DNA from 4 places in the Colwellia sp. MEBiC06753 genome. Region 3 is predicted to be linked to each of the others. Evidence: predicted binding sites of a transcription regulator. Region 3 holds the regulator's gene; each other region holds the start of a gene.

Region 1 (3,152 bases), on a different contig from region 3:
AGCCAATAGTTGAATAGTTTCACGGTTTTTGCCTGAAATCGCTTTAACTCGCTCAGCTTCATCATCGGCTTGCTTAATTTCACCTAAGGCGTCATTAGCACTTGAAAGAACACTTTGTGAGGTGCTGCTCATTTCAGTTGTTGCTGAAGCGGCTTGTTCAACCTGATTACGTTGTTCTTCAATTGCTGTGGTACTTTGTGCGGTAACTGCCGAAGTTTCTTCTGCGGCAGCAGCTAGCTGCGTAGAGCGGCTAACAATACTCTGAATAAGGTTACGTAGGCTATCAATTAGCAAGTTACAGTTGCGAGCTAATGTAGCAAACTCATCTTTACCACTTTCATCAAGCTTATGAGATAAATCGCCAGACGCAACGATATTTAGCATGTCGTTGACGCGATTCAATGGACGAATAATGCTGATCAATGTGATGCGAGTGATTACGATGGCTGCAATGATCGAAATAATCATGATAATAATCGTTTGAGTATTACCACTATTTACTGAATCTTGTACCATTTGCTTGGCTTCTACTGTAGCCTCATCCGCTAATTTTTGCTGTTGACCTAAAATGACATTGGCATTAGCAATTTCATTTTTAGTACTATCAAGAGCAGCAGTTGCTTTGGCAATTGCGTCTAATTGCGCTGCTTTTGCCAGCATAATGCTACCATTTTCGGCAATTAACGAGCTAATGGTATCCAATGCTTCGGTTAGTTGTTCAGCTTCGTCGTCAACACCCGCCTTGTTTAATTCAGCGATAACATTTTGGATGTTTGTTGATAACTGACCAGCTTGGTTAAGTAAGTCGGTAGTAACAAATTCAACCGTTTGTGGATTAATCGAATCTCTGTACTCGAATGCCGAGCTTACAATTGAGTTTAACGACGTTTCAATGCTGCTACTTTGTTTTAATGCATCGGCTAGCTTAGTATCAGCTAGGTCGTGATCATAGAGGTCAAGTAATAAGGTTGCAGAGTCATCCGCGACTTCTTCTAAAGTGTCAACATTGTCACTTAATGCGGCAAGTTGTTCAATACTGGTTTGGCGATTGGCAATTACCGATTCAATATTTTGTCCAATAAGCTCATAAACGCCGTCTAACTTGTTTAAGTTGCTGATCAACTTTTGTTCTGATTGTGCGACTAATTTTAGTTTCTTATATGCTTGATCAAATACCACTTTGTTCTGGCTATAAGCTTCTTTATTCTCTGCCAATGGCGTCAATTCAGTTTGGTAGTAAGCACGTAATGTATTATTAAACATTTCGGTAAGCTCGATGGTTAAATCGTTACTACCGGCAAGCATTGGAATAGCCAAGTCGCTTACTTTCTTTGTTGAATTGTGAATATTATTGAGATTTAACAATGAAGATATACTGGTAATTACAAGCATAATTGCAATGATTGTAAAACCGCCAATAATCTTAACTGCAACGGTTAAATTCATAGACACCACCATTTGGAGTTAACGTAATAAGGGTTTAATTGGTAACCAAAAAACTGAAATATTGATTACTTTAATATATTTGTCACGCTTTATTTTTAATATCGACAAGAGCTGATATAAATTTAGACACTTTGGTCATTATAACAAGTGAAATATCTTTTTCACCAAAAGAAAAGACAAAAGAAATGCAGCTTAACATTTAAACAATGAATTTGTGACATTAATATAACTTTTCTTGGGTAAAAATTTGTTTGTCGTGCCAACGTAGCATTGTTAAGTGGTTGCCCCAAACACATCCTGTGTCTAAAGCATAAACATTGGCGACGTTACAATGCCCCATTAACGCTGCCCAGTGACCAAAAATCCAGCTAGTATTGGCTAAGTTAGCTAGTTTAAACCAGGGTAATAATGTTTTAGGGGCATAACTTGGTGAATCTTTACAATCAAAGTCTAGGCTGCCATCGCTGTAACAATACCGCATTCGTGTAAAAGCATTAATGGTATAACGAAATCTGTGAATTTTAGTTTTTACCATATGCCAATTGTTTGGACGTTCGCCGTACATGATGTTGAGCCACTTTTCGCGCTTTTTACCAGCTATTTTGTTTTGCGCAAATTTAGCGTTTTCTTTAGCTAATTCAATCGTCCATTGTGGCGAAAGGCCTGCGTGTGACATATAGGCTTTGGTTTTTGGTAGCTTTAAGAGCAGAGGTTGCTGCGCTAACCAGTTCGTTAAATCGTGAAGATTCGGTGCGCTAAGAAGTGGCGAAAGTAAATCAGACTTTTTAGGCTTTTTTAATCCTGCCTCTATGGCAAGCAAATGTAGGTCGTGATTACCAAGTACTGTCTTGGCGCTGTTACCTAATGATTTGACAAATTCTAAGGTTTCCAGCGATTTAGGCCCTCGGGCAACTAAGTCACCTGCAAGCCATAGTTGATCCGATTGAGGATTAAAATCGACTTTCGATAACAAAGCATCTAATTCGTCAAAACATCCTTGAATATCACCGACTAAATACAATGCCATAATTAATTTAAAATATTAGGTAACGCCAGTCGAAATACAGGAATATCTACCCAAAAGCGCTGCTGTTGCTCATCAATCATTTGATAGTTGCCATGCATAGTACCTACAGGCGTTTTAAATACCGAGCCACTCGTATAGGTAAAGGTTTTACCGGGCGCAATTGTTGGCTGTTTGCCAATAACGCCCTCACCCTCGACAATAGACTCATCACCATTCGCGTCGGTGATTACCCAACGCCGAGTAAGTAACTTCGCACTATGAGAGCCATGATTGGTGATATTAATGGTATAGCTAAACACATATTGCTCGGCGTCGATATCTGATTGTTCAGCCAAGAATTGCGAAGATACTTTGACAGAAATCGCAGGTGCTTGTTGTTCTGTGATGCTCATGTTATTCAGCTGCTGTTGGGTTGTCGTAGATATAATTGGCTAGCGCAATATAATTATCAATGGTTAAATTTTCAGGCCTTAGCGTTGGATCTAACCCTAACTCAGTTAACTGCTCAGCTGACAGCAATTTTTTAAAGCTGTTGCGAATAGTTTTACGGCGCTGGTTAAATGCAGTGACACACACGTTATTTAATGTAGCTAAGCATTTAACTGGATTTTCAATAGTGTCATGTGGAATTAACCGAACAATCGCTGAGTCCACTTTTGGTGGTGGCTGAAATGCCTCC
Region 2 (3,152 bases), on a different contig from region 3:
AATGCTCAGGTAACGGCTGGTCTGGAACAATATCTTGGTGCGAAAGAAATGGATCATCGGCGGCGTGAATGAATAAGCTGGGAATCGCTATTTTGTGCATTACCGGCTTACCGCTAGCTTCGTGATAATAATGAGCGGCGTCATTAAAACCGTTTATTGGTGCCGTGACCATTTGATCAAAATCCCACAGCTTGCGAACAGCGGCTAACTTATTAGCTTGAATATCAGGCAATAGCTGTTGGTTTATCTTAATCTGAGTCGAGTTTTTCAGCATATCCACCAAATATTTTTGATAAACCTTAGAGAAGCCTTGGCTAATACGCTTGCTACAACTGGCTAAATCTAAAGGCGCACAAATAATGGACGCGGCACTAAATGGATGATCTTGATGTTGCGCAAGGTAGCGGGTGAGCACATTACCCCCCAGTGAAAAACCAATCGCTGCCTTTTTCATCTCAGGGAATTGCTTGTTTAACCACTGGCTAAAAAACGCAACGTCTCGGGTATCACCACTGTGATAAGACCTAGCTTTACGATTAGGCCTGCCACTGCAGCCGCGAAAATGCATTAACACACCAACCCAATTTTGCGCCTTAATTGCTTGTAACATGCCTTTGGCGTAGTGACTTTCTGCCGAACCTTCTAAGCCATGTAAAATTAGCACTAATGGCTTGGTACTGCTTTTTTCAGGTAACTCAGTCCAAGCAATATCAATAAAGTCATCATCCGGGGTTTCCAGCGTTGACTTATACCATTCAATATTGTCATGCTTATTTAGCCCTTTGGCTAAAATGGTTTGTAAGTGAGGGCTCGACAGCCACCAAGCAGGTTTAAATTTACTATTAATAATCATATGGCAATAAAAAAGCCCACGTGTAGCGAGCTTAGTATTATAGCGATTAACGGAGTAATTAAACTAGTTGATTAACTAAAAGCCCTTTACGCGCTTCTTCGTCTTTTTTCGCAATAATTGTGGTTTGCAATAAGGTATTTAGCTGTTCTTGTTCGGCAGTCACCTTAGCAAAGTCGGTATCTTGAATACGTGAGCGAGATGCGCTGACATTAACCACTGAAGTTTCATAAGTATTAACTTGGCTACTTAAGCCATTCGAGCTTGCACCTAAGCTGGAGGTTTGTTGGCTAATTGAATCATAGGCCGCCTCTAACGCAGCTTGCGTTGCTGCTGGGTCATTGGCGTCTAAACCAGAGATTAAATTAGGATCTCCAAGTACTTCTTCAGAAATGGTATTAATTTGCTCGGTGATTTGATCAAGTTCACCTTGAATTGCTGACGGATCGCTTAATGGACTACCAGACTGCACAGACAATTCATTTGCTCGTTGTAAGCTATCTGAAATTGCACTAAAGCTTGCTTCTTTAATGTTATTTAAATTGATTTGGTCTTGCGAATTAACGCTTAATTGAGCATCGCCATTGATTTGTGATGTTAGGCGATTGGCTATTTGTAAGCCAGCAGGGTCGTCCGCTGCGCTATTAATGCGCTTGGCAGATGCCAACTTTTCTTGTTTGTTCTCTTGTTCAACACGTAAGCGCTCAAGCAAACTTAGGGTTGGAGATTGCTGATTGACAGATAAAGCCATAACTACGTAACCTCTATTCTGTTCCAAGTAATACTTGGCAGTATAGCAAATTAGCAACAAAAAGTGTGCGAAAAATAACCGCTATTTCTGCGCAATTATTAGGTTACGTAATCATTATTATTAAGTGGTTGATATCATTAAGACGTTTCATTTATTTTTTTCATAAAAAAATAAATGTAATAACTACAAATAATCAACACTATGGCTAAACCGCCAAATGAAAACCAAAAAACAGGGTCATTAAAAAAAGATTTTAAGATGTCCATAACATGCTCCTTATATCGTGCTGATATTAATTGTATATAAGGAGCAGAAACGGATTGTGATGTAGATCAAATTCGCGGTTGAAAGTTTAATTCTTGATTACATTTACTTATATCTGTAGCTAATTTAATCGCTGCTTTTTGCACGAAGCTCCGCTTGAGCTAATAAGCTTTGGTATAAGCTATCTGCTTTTTCTCGGGCTTTTTGAATATCGGCAGTGCCCATTTTTCGCTCATCTAATATACGGCTATTTTCTGCAGGAGCGTAGCCGTTAAAACTGGCGATGGTATTCCAGATATATGATTGCTCTAAGCTCTTTTCAGTGCCTTTACCTTCAAAATACATAAGCGCCAAATTAAATTGTGCTAACGCATAATTTTGCTTGGCGGCTTTTTGATATTCATTAAATGCTTTGGTGTTATCTCGATAGGTGCCAATACCTTCAGCATACATTACGCCTAAATTAAATTGCGCACTGGCAAGCCCTTTGTCGGCAGCTTTTTGCGTGTATTCAAAGGCTTTTTTGCTGTCTTTTGCTACTGGCTCACCTTCGGTGTACATCAGTGCTAATTCAAATTGTGCATCGGGGTAATTTTGCTCAGCTGCTAGCGAAAAAAGTTCAAACGCTTTATTTAAGTCTTTTTTCATGCCCCAGCCGTTTTTATGCATTAAGCCCACTTGATATTGTGCAGGTGCATAGCCTTCTTCTAGCAGTGGTTCAAATTCTGTCATAGCCGCTTTAAATTGGCCGCGATTTAATTCATAAATACCAGTTTTTAAGTCGGCATTAGCATTGACGTTATAAGATGATAACACCACTAGTAAAACCGCAGTAATTTGACTTAGCTTGTTCATAGTAACTCTCTTCTTATTAAATGAACGTGTTATCAGTAGTGTAGCAAAGCGTTTTTAAATTCGCGTTGAATTTCATCTGTTTATCGCAATTTATTTCATTGTTGATTCATAATTGCGTCAATTTTTTCTTCCAAATCAAGCCATTCAATTTCGGCATTTTCAATTTGTTCTGACAACTGCGCCTGAGATTTTAATAGCTCTGCCAATTTGGTTTTATCGTCAGATTGATAAATAGCGCCATCGGCCAGAATTGTTTCAACTTCATCCAATTCGACCTGCCATTTACTCATTTGTTGATTCAGTTTTTCCACCTGCTTGCGCATTGGCGCGGTTTGCTTACGCAATTCAGCCTGTTGTTGGCGTTGTTGTTTTTTATCAATTGTCGTGTTTTCAGTTGCTTGTTCAGCTTTCGTGCTATTGCTTTGAATGGTT
Region 3 (3,152 bases):
CAAGATCAATAACTTTGCGAATAACCTGCCCAGTTAAATCTTGGAAATCTTGCGCCATTAATACATCCGTCATTAACGCATGCATATGCTCAGTTTCTGTTGAAGTAGTTTTCAGTAATTTATCAATATCAATGCATAATTCCTTAAACTCACCAAGCTTAAGGTCATTGTGCATTAACTTATTCCAAAGCGGGTCTACCGCCTTAACTTGTTGCTGGATAGTATCGACAACCGGAAATATTGACTCTACCGCGTCCATTGTTTTATTAGCCGCATCTTCGGTGCGAGTAATTACATAAGTTAGACGTTCTTTTGCGTCAGGAATATCAGCGTTTGCCAAATCATTAATTCTAGAATCCAATTGAAAATTCATCATAGAATCATGTAATTGACGTGTAAGCTTCCCTATTTCTGCAAATAGTTCTGAATTTATAGGGCTTTGAATTTCTGAAAGCAGCTTATCAGCTTCACTTTGCTGTTCATTTTCCAGAAACTCAACCAATTGCTTGGCTTGCTCTAACGTGATATTTCCGCCAGATACTTTAGTCATACCATTCCCTCGCGAGCAGAGTGCTTACCCTAATCGTTCAAAAATTTTATCTAGCTTTTCTTTCAACGTTGCAGCAGTGAAAGGCTTAACGATGTAACCATTTACCCCTGCTTGCGCAGCCATAACGATTTGTTCTTTCTTCGCTTCTGCTGTAATTAACAATACCGGAATATGTGCTAACTTTTCATCTGCGCGAATGGCTTTTAATAAATCGATACCTTGCATGCCTGGCATGTTCCAGTCAGTCACCACAAAGTCAAAGTCACCACCTTGAAGCATAGGTAAGGCTGTACTACCGTCATCAGCTTCTTGAATATTAGTAAAGCCTAAATCGCGTAATAAGTTTTTAACAATTCGTCTCATTGTTGAAAAGTCATCAACAACTAGCACTTTCATATTTTTATCCAAGGCACCCTCCGGTGAATTATCTTAATAAGTTTACAAACTATTTTACTTAACTTTGCCAAGATTGCATACGAGCTTTTAAACGATGCATAGCTTGACTGTGTATTTGACTGACTCTAGACTCACTAACGTCTAAAACTTCACCAATTTCTTTCAAATTAAGCTCTTCGTCATAATAGAGTGACAGTACTAAAGCTTCTCGCTCAGGTAAAGTCGAAATACACTCTGACAGTCTTTTTTTAAATGTAACTTGTTCAATTGTATGATACGGGTCATCGCTTTCATAGCCGTCTTCATATGTGATGACATCATCACTAACGCCTAAGTCTTCGATACCGATGATTTTACCCGAACTGACATCGTTTAGGATATGATGGTATTCATTTAATGAAATATCAAGTTTTTCAGCTACTTCTGCATCGGTAACATCTCTGCCATATTTAGCTTCTAATGCCTTGATTGCATCACTGATCATTCGACTATTTTTATGAACCGAGCGTGGGGTCCAGTCACCTTTTCGAATTTCATCCAGCATAGCACCGCGAATACGAATGCCTGCAAAGGTTTCAAAACTGGCGCCTTTAGCGTTATCAAAATTGCTAGCAGCTTCTAGCAATCCTATCATGCCCGACTGAATCAGGTCATCAACAATGACACTTGCCGGTAATCGTGACAAAAGATGGTAAGCGATACGCTTAACAAGAACCGTATATTCTTGTATTAACGTCGACTTATCTTGATAGCTAGTATAAGCATTGGCTTTAACCACTTAAGCTCCGTACCCAGTTATTTATCTAGAAGTTGCTCGATAAAAAATTCTAAATGGCCTGATGGCACATTAGGTATTGGCCACTGGTTAACTTTGGTTGCTAACTCAGTGAACGCTTTAGCCGCTGGAGATTCAGGGAACGCTTCTACAATGGCCTGTTGTTTACGAACTGATTTTCGAATGTTTTCATCAAACGGCACAATAGCCACTAGCTCAATTGCCACATCTAGAAAACGATCGGTTACTTTGGTTAGTTTAGCAAATAATTGCTGTCCTTCTTTGATGCTACGCACCATATTGGCAACTACTTTAAATTTAAATACGCCATGGTCACGGCTTAACAATTTCATCAATGCGTAACAATCGGTAATAGAAGTAGGTTCATCACACACCACTAACATAACGTTTTGCGCTGCACGAGAAAAGCTTAATACCATGTCAGAAATGCCGGCGGCAGTATCAACAATCAACACATCAAAGTCGGTTTGCATATCACTAAAAGCGCGAATCAAGCCGGCATGCTCTGATGGCGTTAAATCAACCATAGATTGAGTACCAGAAGTAGCAGGAATAATTTTAATCCCACATGGTCCTTCAATAATAATGTCATCTAATTCGCAATCGCCACTGAGCACATGAGAAATATTCTTTTGAACACGTAAGCCCAGCATTACGTCGACATTAGCAAGACCTAAGTCGGCATCTAAAACCAGTACTTTCTTTCCTTGTTTAGCTAGCGCTATAGCGGTATTTAACGAAACGTTCGTTTTACCTACCCCACCTTTGCCGCCAGAAACTGCGATTACTTTGACTTGTTTTAAATCTTGCATTTTTCTTAAGCCGCTCGCTTGGTCTATCATCTACAACTTCTCATGGTTAACCAAAAGCAGCCGATGCTATTGGTTGTTTATTAGCAACAAAATTGAATTTCATTGCTGATTTGTTTGCTATTTTCTCTGCAAGACTAACCAATTTTTCAGCATTTGCAACTTTAATATCTTCCGGTACGCGTTGACCGTCTGTTAGATAACCAATTGGCAATGCATTTTGAATTGAAGTAGAGATAATTTCGCCCATACTTAGCCCTTCATCCAGCTTAGTAAAGATACATCCACACAATGGCACTTTCTTAAAGCGCTCGACATTTTCTTGCATTACAGCTTGTTGAGTATTAGCGGCTAATACTAAATAATTGCGAATGCGTAGGCGAGAATTTGACACTAATGCCGATAAGTTTTCAGCAAGGCGCATATCTCGTTGTCCCATGCCTGCGGTATCAATTAATACTAATTTTTTGTTGCTGTATTGTTGTAGCAGTGCTTCTAATACTTGGGCATCTTTCGCTAGCTTGACCGAGCAACCAATAATTTTGCCGTAGGTCTCGAGTTGCTCAAACCCACCGATGCGGTAAGTATCAGTTGATATTAA
Region 4 (3,152 bases), on a different contig from region 3:
TAGCCAACCATCAAGGTGAATTAGTCAAGGTTAAAGATTACTTAAAAACGCTAGATGCCCTAACCTTTTACGATATTGACCATATTTTTGTTTGTCAGCGCTCTTTGGAAGAGCGAGGTCTGACAATAAGTCAATTGAAAACGATTGATGGCTTAACGGCATTAACATCAACAGAGTTAAATTCAACGTTAAAATCTTATAAAACGGTATTAACTTTTTAATATGAGCAGTTTACACCTAATTCGACAATCCCCTTTTGCCTCGCCATTGCTTAATACCGTTGTTTCATTAATTGAGGTTAATGACAAAATAGTGTTGCTTGACGACGGTTGCTATGGCTTAAAGCATCCATTAATTGAACAAGCATCGGCTAAAATAGGTAATAACAACATTTATGTGATCGAGCATCATTTTAAAGCTCGTGCTGTTGAAAATAATAGAGCTATTGTAGAAATATCGATGGAGCAATTAGTGCAATTAACAATTGAAGCTGCTCAAACAATCACTTGGTAACGACTTACACAGAATCACTTAAACTTATGTTAGAAAATATTGCTTTAGATCAGCACGGCTATTTAAAAGATTTCACGCAGTGGACAGAAACTCTTGCCCCTGAGCTTGCGGAAAAAGATGGTATTGAGCTTACTAATGCTCATTGGGAAGTGATCCGTTTCGTGCGTCAATTTTATTTAACCTATAACACCTCACCAGCCATTCGTGCGCTAACAAAAGCGATGAAAGCAGAGTTTGGCGAAGAAAAAGCGAGCAGTCGATATTTATATCGCTTATTCCCTGACGGCCCAGCAAAACAGGCAACAAAATATGCAGGCTTACCTAAGCCTGCACGCTGTATTTGATCAGTTTTAAAATAACACTAGGTAACTCAGGTTTGATACTACTTATACGTACCTAGGTTACGTAATAACTTAAACTTTGATATTAACGTTATTGCCTGATGATAATGTTGGCGGATTCACATTAGGAATGCTTGCTGCGGCTGATTCAATTAGCTCAAGCGCCATTTTACCTTCAATTTCCATTTGATCTTTAGCCATTTTTGCACCTTTAATTTCAAGTGCCGAGCCTGAATCAACGTTCATTGAACTGTTTCCATGAATAGTTATAGTCATAGTGATATACCTTGGTTACTGCATTAAACGATAAGGGTTATCAGTTTATCGGCAGCTATTGAGTTTGCTTTAGTATTTATTTAGCAATTATTTTGGCGCTCTATTTATAATAAAAATAGCATAAAAAAAAGGAGCTTACGCTCCTTTTATCAGTAACCAATTTAAGTGCAACTACGCTCTTACTGATTATGTTCGAGGTTTTTACGCTCTAGGTAATGTCGGTACAAAAATACCTGCCATTTCCTGCATTACACGCACTACCTGACAGCTATAACCGAACTCGTTGTCGTACCATACATATAATACAGCGCGATCTTCATCTACAATTGTTGCTTGTGAATCAACAACACCAGCGTAACGAGAACCTACTAAGTCTGTTGACACAATTTCAGTAGACGCAGTGTAATCAACTTGGTTTTGTAGATCTGATTTCAGTGAAATCTCTCTTAAGTAATCATTTAAACCTTCCGCCGTTGTTGCAGCTTTAAGGTTTAAGTTCATAATCGCCATTGACACATTGGGTGTTGGTACGCGAATCGCGTTACCAGTAAGTAAACCTTTCAATTCTGGTAACGCTTTAGCAACCGCTTTTGCAGCACCAGTTGACGTGATTACCATATTCAGTGGTGCACTACGACCACGACGTGGAGATTTATGGTAATTATCAATTAAGTTTTGGTCATTAGTATAAGAATGTACTGTTTCTACATGACCATTCTTAATACCAAATTTATCATTTACTGCTTTTAATACTGGAGTAATAGCATTAGTCGTACAGCTTGCTGCTGAGATAATTTTATCTTCAGCTAAAATCATATCGTGGTTAACGCCATAAACGATATTTTTAATATCGCCTTTAGCTGGTGCTGTAAGTAATACTTTAGCAACACCTTTTGATTGAAGATGTTGGCCTAAACCTTCTTCATCTGACCAAATACCTGTGTTATCAACCACTAATGCGTTGTTAATTCCGTATTGAGTGTAATCAATATCTGATGGTGATTTTGCATAAATCACTTGAATAAACGCACCATTTGCCTTAATTACATTATTTTCTTCATCAATAGTAATGCTGCCATTAAACGCACCATGTACTGAATCACGACGTAATAAACTAGCACGCTTTGCTAAATCACCATCTTTACCAGGACGGATAACAATCGCGCGTAAGCGCAGTTTTGAAGCTGGGCCCGTTTTTTCAATCAATAAGCGCGCTAATAAACGACCGATACGACCAAAGCCATACAGTACAACATCTTGAGCTTCTGAAGCTGGAGCATTGGTTTCTAAAATGTCAGCTAATTCTTTTTCTAAATATTGCTCAATAGTAAGACCATTTGCGCCACCTAAAAATAAGTAATTGTATGCTAGCTTACCAATATCGATGCGAGCTGGTGATAAAGGCATTTTAGTTAATGCTTCTAAAAATGGAAAACTCTCTCTTAGTCGCAGCTTGCTGTCTTCGTGTAATGCTACAGACTTATGCGCTTTAACAATATCAATTGCCGAAGCATTCACTAATGGACGACCATAAACCGCCACTTCAATTCCTTTATTACGGAAAAGTTGGCTGATCATAGGTAACATATTTTCTGCGAAAGTCTGACGCTCTTGCCAGCTAGATTGGTATTGTTCCTCAAGATGAGAAGTCATTACTTAAAACCTTTTAATTCAGTAGATTGAACGATAAACTATTATTTTAAAATCAGCTAAAATATCAGTTTTACACTAATATTAATCTTTAATACCTATAATAAATAATAGCTACCCGCTTGATGCGGCGCATATTGTAATGCAGCGTGAAAGTTTTCGCCAGCACTTACACAAAAATAATCTATAAATTAGACTGAGTAATTAATGAACCGAGCCCCTTTATATTTTCTTGCCTCTTTTATGTTAGCGGGTTGTGATAATGGCCCTGATTTAGCAAAAATATGTAAAGATAACCCTGATATGTGTTCCGAATTTAATGAAGATAGTTGGTGCAAACGCGAGCGTGTTAATACCATTTTAGCTAATTAC

The links. The regulator FliA, encoded in region 3, starts transcription of late flagellar genes. The targets are predictions, from matches to a motif close to CTAAAGNTNNNNNNNNNNNNGCCGATA.
Region 1: ACOB82_RS04920 (HAMP domain-containing methyl-accepting chemotaxis protein) is a predicted target of FliA. The motif match lies at 1,546-1,572, and genes of this name have one in related genera.
Region 2: ACOB82_RS14475 (flagellin) is a predicted target of FliA. The motif match lies at 1,677-1,703, and genes of this name have one in related genera.
Region 4: ACOB82_RS03960 (cytoplasmic protein) is a predicted target of FliA. The motif match lies at 1,177-1,203, and genes of this name have one in related genera.

What each region holds. Positions count from the first base shown of each region.
Region 1 covers NZ_JBQMTM010000004.1:104,477-107,628, forward strand. Annotated here, with positions in the region: gene ACOB82_RS04920 (HAMP domain-containing methyl-accepting chemotaxis protein) at 1-1,446, opposite strand, end outside; gene ACOB82_RS04925 (symmetrical bis(5'-nucleosyl)-tetraphosphatase) at 1,667-2,473, opposite strand; gene apaG (Co2+/Mg2+ efflux protein ApaG) at 2,476-2,865, opposite strand; gene rsmA (16S rRNA (adenine(1518)-N(6)/adenine(1519)-N(6))-dimethyltransferase RsmA) at 2,867-3,152, opposite strand, start outside.
Region 2 covers NZ_JBQMTM010000019.1:29,131-32,282, forward strand. Annotated here, with positions in the region: gene ACOB82_RS14470 (hydrolase) at 1-853, opposite strand, end outside; gene ACOB82_RS14475 (flagellin) at 912-1,601, opposite strand; gene ACOB82_RS14480 (tetratricopeptide repeat protein) at 1,992-2,720, opposite strand; gene ACOB82_RS14485 (ATP-binding cassette domain-containing protein) at 2,816-3,152, opposite strand, start outside.
Region 3 covers NZ_JBQMTM010000013.1:41,417-44,568, forward strand. Annotated here, with positions in the region: gene ACOB82_RS11215 (protein phosphatase CheZ) at 1-550, opposite strand, end outside; gene cheY (chemotaxis response regulator CheY) at 575-958, opposite strand; gene ACOB82_RS11225 (RNA polymerase sigma factor FliA) at 1,005-1,724, opposite strand; gene ACOB82_RS11230 (MinD/ParA family protein) at 1,742-2,584, opposite strand; gene flhF (flagellar biosynthesis protein FlhF) at 2,601-3,152, opposite strand, start outside.
Region 4 covers NZ_JBQMTM010000003.1:176,202-179,353, forward strand. Annotated here, with positions in the region: gene tusC (sulfurtransferase complex subunit TusC) at 1-221, shown strand, start outside; gene tusB (sulfurtransferase complex subunit TusB) at 223-513, shown strand; gene ACOB82_RS03955 (TusE/DsrC/DsvC family sulfur relay protein) at 540-857, shown strand; gene ACOB82_RS03960 (cytoplasmic protein) at 927-1,130, opposite strand; gene ACOB82_RS03965 (glyceraldehyde-3-phosphate dehydrogenase) at 1,332-2,783, opposite strand; gene ACOB82_RS03970 (DUF2989 domain-containing protein) at 2,988-3,152, shown strand, end outside.